2 regions of the Pseudoalteromonas sp. SWXJZ10B genome follow, and region 2 is predicted to be linked to the other one. Evidence: predicted binding sites of a transcription regulator. Region 2 holds the regulator's gene; the other holds the start of a gene.
The links. The regulator FliA, encoded in region 2, starts transcription of late flagellar genes. The targets are predictions, from matches to a motif close to CTAAAGNTNNNNNNNNNNNNGCCGATA.
Positions count from the first base shown of each region.

Region 1 (3,425 bases), on a different contig from region 2:
ACTATTACTAAGCAAACTACTTATGCTTAGTAATAGTGCATACAATAAATTATTTAGCGTCATTCACTGTTAAAACATTAAGTGATTGTGAAGTTAAAGGCAGAGTGTATTGTGCAAATGTAAGGTCTTTATATTCTTGACTGCCTTCATATTTAAAAATGACTTTTCCTGCTTTATCTAAATTTTTGTCACTAAATAAACTAAGGGTTACAAACGCATTATCCACTTCTGGATAAATACTTAAATTACCAATTTCTGCAATTTTAACTTGCTCGTTATTACTATCAACAAAGTAAGCACTTAATTTACCGTAGCTACTAAACTTACCTTCTCGTTTTATATTCAATAAAAACTGAGGACGTTGATTGCTTTCATTTAGCACTAGCTTAGCTTGTTCTATGGCAACTACTGGCTGTTTAATGTCTTTACGTAACAAAATAGGTATACTGTAGCTCATAATCATATTAACTTTTATTGAGCTTGTTTTATTAGTATTTTCACCAGGCAATGCTTGAAATAGAAGATGAGAGCGGTACTCACCAGAAGCTAGGCCTTTAGGTTTACGTATTGCTATTTTTACTGTTTGTTTTTCACCTGGTGCTAAACGCATTTGTTTTGGTGACAAACGTGCCATTGAACTTAAACTTTCGCTTGTAGCCTCTGCCAACTGTATGTAGCCACCGCTAGGTTGCGCTTGCTTCTCACTCCATAAAACACGATATGTTTGATATTCATCCCCCGTATTAATTACGGTAACTTTAGCGGTTCGTTGACGTTCATCAAAACTAATACGGGTTGGAGAGATAAGTAAATTTGCGTATGCATTTTTTCCTAAAATACATACACTCAGTGCGAGCAGCACTACAACTTTATAAAGCATGTTTTTCCTTTAGTAATCAATCGTAATTTCTAATTGGGTGTCAGTAATAAAACTACCATCTAAGTAACTTTGGCTAGTCCCTGTCGTTATTAAACGGCCACCTACTTTGAGTAAAAGCTCTCCAAATTCATCGCTAGTTTGCGTTCTTGGTAAATCCACTAATACAACCGAAAACTTGGCACTATTAGCTCCTAGCGCTTCACTTTGCAATGTAGAGTCACTCGTTTTGTTAAACGATATTTGAGTAAGGGGAGGTAAATCAGTAAATAAAAGTTCTGCGGGATTACCCTCAGTTAATACGTAAATACTACCAAATGTGATTATTTCACCTTCATGGCTAATGGTTATAGAGCTTAAAGTATTATTTTGAGGGATAACTAAAGTGCCAAAATTAAGCGCTTCTTGTTGTATGCTTGCGCTATAGGCTTGCTCGCTAAACATTAACGAAAGCCAAGCAGAAACATACAAAAAGCGCATTGTTTGTTTAAACACTAATTAATATGACACTTCAATATTAAAGCTACCAGAATACTCACCATCAGGGTAATCCACACTTGATGCGTTTGATGAAGTAGAAAGAGTCGCGCCTATATTAAATGATACAGCGCCATCAACGCCAGCTTGTAGGTTGGGCGTAGCACTTGTATATAATCCACCAGCATTAGTGCCGCTCGTTATAAAGTAAGTCCAAGCACCTACAGTAAAATCAGGTTCATTCAACCCTTGACCAGCTAAAGGTTGTACTAAAGTATTTAATGGGTCGCTAATGGTTAAAATAGAATTTGGTACTACATCTGACACACTAAAAGCGCCCGCTTCACCACCTTCAATTATTGAGATACTCGCAGCGTTACCAGTTGGATTATCTTGTGAAGTAACATTGCTAGCAGCTGGATCAGGATTAACTGTCAGCGTTGCTTGTTCGGCGCCTAATGGATCTGAAATAGCACGAATAGTACCAAAATTTAAATCGTTATCTTTTGTGAGTACTACAGCATTTTGTACTGTTACTTTCGCTTCAAATGACTCTGTAGCAGCATAAGTGCTAAACGAGCTGACCACGGTGGCTACAGCTAATGCAGATAAATAAAACTTCATGCTAAATCCTTATAAGAAAATGGGCTTTATCAAATATTTGCCCAACTATAGTTAGTATCGACTATTAGTACAAATACTTTAATACTATATAAGTTTAAAAGGCCTAATTTATTAATTATATTGGTTTTCCGACAAAAGCAGCAATATTACATACTTGATCAAGCTGATTAGCTAAATAACAAAACGCACTTACTTGAGCATCGTTTTTAAATGGACCTACACGTAATCCATACAAAGTCATATTATTATTTTTACGTTCAAACATAGTAAAATTAAATTGAGTAAATGCACTGGGGTATAATTGCTTAAGCCTTTCGACTCTTGCTTTAACAAGCTCTGGCTTTAAATACCAACCAAGCTGTGCTCCAATTTTAGTTTCATCTGTTAAGGTGAGTTCTGAATTTTGTAAGTTTGGTGTTTTTACTTCGGGAGTGTTATTTAGTGCCGTCGGTTCCAAATTCTGTGAAGGCTGATTACCATAGGTGATATCGGTTTTACTTTGCATGAGTAAAGGAGGGTTTTCAGTTAATTCACTTCGAGACGATAACGCCATAATTAACAGCTGTAAATCATCTTCCATAGCAGTTAAACGACCAATGCTTTCTTGCTGTAAGTGCCACTGCGAAACATACTCTTTTACTTGTTTATCAGTAATTAAAGAATGCTGCACGCTCTCGTTATTTACAGTTGCGCTGCTACATCCATATAAATAAAAAGATAAGAATAAAACTGATATTAAATGACAAGACTTAAAATACCGCATTGCAAAATGCACTCTACTAACCAAGATAATAAATCAAAGCAAATTTTGCGCCACTTTATAGCAACTTTTTAATTAAGTAGTTTATTTTGAGGTAAGAAAAGCCATATCGATAACAAGGCAAAATTTCATCATTTAGTTGGTATCACTAATTGTTGCTGCATTGCTCTAACTCCGGCATACATGCCGTCGTATATCAAAAATTATTAGCGAAGTTAGCGTCAGGTCTAATCCTTCAAATTGATTAGGTATTATTGTAGATTGATATTACATGCTGTGCGCTAAAGCTTTACTGGCTTATCAGTGTAGTTACTTACTATGCAATCGAGTTTGTACAGTTTGAATACGTCACAGTCTGCTTTTGCATTTTTAAAGTTTTGGTAAGAGCCAAGTTTCAGCCTGTAAAACATTTTGTCGTTTATTTTGGCGGTTTCTACGTTAGTCAATATTTTGTCTCTAAACAACGGTGCTGCTTTAGTATTTAGCTCTTGCCATGCTTTAGCCACACCTTGCTCTGAGTCAACCGAAGCTACCTGTAAAGCAAATACATGTTTAGGTTTATTTAATTTTACAGTTTGTTTTTTATTACTGTAATTTTGTTTAACTTGTTGGCGTGACTTAACATTGCGTGTGTTTCGTGGTGAGCGTACAGACTTGCTGCTATACCCTTGATTAGACTGTGCAATA
Region 1 is NZ_JADYXD010000003.1:312,756-316,180, reverse strand. Features, by position in the region: gene I6F54_RS05000 (MSCRAMM family adhesin SdrC) at 1-63, opposite strand, end outside; gene I6F54_RS04995 (fimbrial biogenesis chaperone) at 50-880, opposite strand; gene I6F54_RS04990 (DUF4402 domain-containing protein) at 890-1,372, opposite strand; gene I6F54_RS04985 (DUF4402 domain-containing protein) at 1,376-1,978, opposite strand; gene I6F54_RS04980 (SPOR domain-containing protein) at 2,094-2,648, opposite strand; gene I6F54_RS04975 (SPOR domain-containing protein) at 3,020-3,425, opposite strand, start outside.
Region 1: I6F54_RS04985 (DUF4402 domain-containing protein) is a predicted target of FliA. The motif match lies at 2,034-2,060, and genes of this name have one in related genera.

Region 2 (3,425 bases):
ATCAAATGCAAACAACCAATAATGAAATACTTCGCCAAGGTGGTGTATATGCGTTAGTGGGTCCAACAGGTGTTGGTAAAACAACAACAGTTGCTAAGCTTGCAGCTTTAGGCGCACAAAAATATGGCGCTGATAAAGTGGCCTTAATAACCACTGATACATACAGAATTGGTGCTTATGAACAGCTTGCTACTTACGGCCGTATTATTGGTTGTGGTGTAAAGCAAGTTAAAGATGCTAATGAATTAGCTGAAGTTTTATATCATTTACGAAATAAACGTCTAGTATTAATTGATACAGCAGGTATGAGTCAGCGAGATTTACGTTTAACTGAGCAGTTAAACACGTTAATGCGTAACCAACGTGTGGATATTCGCAGCTACTTAGTACTAAGCGCGACGGCACAAATTAATGTATTACAAGAAACAGTACGTCACTTTAAAAAAGTACAGTTAAGTGGTTGTATTTTCACTAAGTTAGATGAATCATTAAGTTTGGGTGAGATTATTAGTATTGCGATTCAAAATCGCCTTCCAATAGGGTATCTTACTAACGGTCAACGAGTGCCAGAAGATATTCGTGTTGCAAATGCTGAAAAACTAGTGAAAAAGGCTGAGCAGTTATATTTAAAAAGAACAAAAGCACAACATTCAAGGCACCAAGCAGTGGCGCCAAGTACAGTAGGGATGTATGATTAACACAGTATTAGATCAAGCAAGCGGCCTGCGCAAAATGAGTCAAAACAATAACAACGGCGTAAAAGTTATCGCTGTAACCGGTGGTAAAGGTGGGGTGGGGAAAACAAATGTTTCTCTAAATACCGCTATTGCACTAGGGCAACAAGGTAATAGAGTATTAGTGCTGGATGCTGACCTAGGTTTAGCAAACTGTGATGTGATGCTTGGTTTACGTGTAGAGCGCAATTTATCACACGTTTTGTCAGGTGAATGTGAGCTTGACGAGATTTTAGTTGAAGGGCCTGCTGGTATTAAAATTGTACCTGCTACATCGGGCTCGCAAAGTATGGTTGAATTATCGCCATCTGAGCATGCCGGGCTAATTCGTGCATTTAGCGAATTGAATACCGAATTTGATATTTTAATTGTAGATACAGCCGCTGGTATTTCAGACATGGTGCTAAGCTTCTCACGAGCAGCACAAGATGTAATGGTTGTAGTGTGCGATGAACCAACATCAATAACCGATGCTTACGCACTTATTAAAGTATTAAGCCGCGAGCACGGTGTTTATAAGTTCAAAATTGTTGCCAATATGGTCCGCAGTATGCGTGAAGGCACTGAATTGTTTGCAAAACTATCTAAAGTTACCGATCGCTTTTTAGATGTTTCAATGGAGCTAGTAGCAACGGTTCCTTATGACGAAAATATGCGCAAAGCAACACGTCGCCAAAAGGTGATTGTTGAGCTCTTTCCAAGTTCGCCAGCCGCTCTCGCGTTTAAAGCGCTGGCGACAAAAGCAGTTAAATGGCCAATACCAAATCAACCATCTGGGCATTTAGAGTTTTTCATTGAGAAACTAGTAAACGGCTAATTATGACAACATTGGTGAATAGAGCTATGGGATATCAATCAACACAAAACTTAAATGTGATTGTTGAGAAACATGCATCACTTGTTAAAAAAGTGGCATGTCATCTAATTGCTCGATTACCACCTAGCGTTCAGCTTGATGATTTAATTCAATCAGGAATGATAGGTTTAATAGAAGCTTCAAAAAACTTTGATGCAACAAAAGGCGCAAGCTTTGAAACCTTCGCCGGTATTCGTATTCGCGGGGCTATGCTTGATGAAATGCGCCGTGGTGATTGGGCTCCTCGTTCAGTACACCGTAAAAGCCGACAAGTTGCAGAAGCAATTACTGGGCTCGAAAGCAGTCTGAATCGCGAACCAACAGATACAGAAGTTGCTGAAAAACTTGAAATTTCACTCAATGAGTACCATCATATTTTAAATGATGTTAATACCAGTAAAGTATTAGGTATAGAAGACCTTGGTGTAGATGAGGATGTTATTACTCCCGTAGGCCAAGATTTAGCGCTAGACAAACCTTTTAATAATGTTAAAAATGATCGGTTTAATGAGTCTTTGCTAAATGCAATAAAGTCATTACCAGAGCGTGATGCAATGGTACTTTCTTTATACTATAACGATGAAATGAATTTAAAAGAAATAGGACATATACTCGATGTAAGTGAATCGCGTGTAAGTCAGATACATGGTCAGGCGATGATTAAGCTTAAAGCTAAAATCAATGACTGGATAAACTAGTAGTAAGTAAACTAAGGTTAATACCTCACTGGGGGATGTTTTGGATAAAAACATGAAAATTCTTGTAGTTGATGATTTTTCAACGATGAGACGAATTATAAAAAACCTATTACGTGACTTAGGTTTCACTAACGTTCAAGAAGCTGATGACGGGTCTACAGCTCTGCCTATGTTACAAAATCAAGTATTTGATTTTGTGGTTACAGATTGGAATATGCCGGGAATGCAAGGTATTGACCTTCTAAGAGCAATTCGTGCAGATGATAAGTTAAAACATATCCCTGTATTGATGGTAACGGCAGAAGCTAAAAAAGAACAAATAATTGCTGCAGCGCAAGCTGGCGTTAATGGTTATATTGTTAAGCCATTTACGGCTGGAACATTAAAAACTAAATTAGAAAAAGTATTTGAACGCTTAGGCTAATGATGGGGGAGAGGCTTATGTCAGCACCAGCTGCGCCTCAAATAACGTTAGAACAAGCTCGTCAACTCGTCATTTATTTAGAAAACGATGAGCAAGATAAAGCTAATCAGTTGATTTTAGAGACAGCTTCGCAAGAGCAGTCTAAATTATTTGCTGAAGTTGGGAAGTTGACTCGTCAACTGCACGAAGCACTTAAAAGCTTTGAGCTTGATACTCGCTTAACTAACATAACGACAGATGCGATTCCAGATGCTAAAAAGCGGCTTAATTATGTTATAGAAATGACAGAAAATGCGGCTAATAAAACAATGGATGCTGTTGAGGCTAGTTTACCTATAGCTCAGCAACTTGCAGATGAAATATCTCATATCAAACCGACATGGGATCGTTTAATGAGCCGGGAGATTGAGCTTGGTGAGTTTAAACAACTTTGCCATAGTATCGATAAGTTTATGAATAACTCTCATCATAAAACGGATGAGCTTCAAAGCTTAATGACAAATGTACTAATGGCTCAAGACTATCAAGACTTAACAGGTCAAGTTATTCGCCGTGTTATAGAACTTGTTAGAGAAGTAGAAGAAAGCTTACTTCATCTTTTAACAGCGTTTGCTGAACAAGATGACAGTGACAACACAGCGAATAAAGTAGAACAACAAAAAATAAAAGAACCAGTTGCCACACAAACTTTAGCAGGTCCTGAAGGCCCTATT
Region 2 is NZ_JADYXD010000010.1:70,605-74,029, forward strand. Features, by position in the region: gene flhF (flagellar biosynthesis protein FlhF) at 1-698, shown strand, start outside; gene I6F54_RS11130 (MinD/ParA family ATP-binding protein) at 691-1,551, shown strand; gene I6F54_RS11135 (RNA polymerase sigma factor FliA) at 1,578-2,288, shown strand; gene cheY (chemotaxis response regulator CheY) at 2,329-2,712, shown strand; gene I6F54_RS11145 (protein phosphatase CheZ) at 2,730-3,425, shown strand, end outside.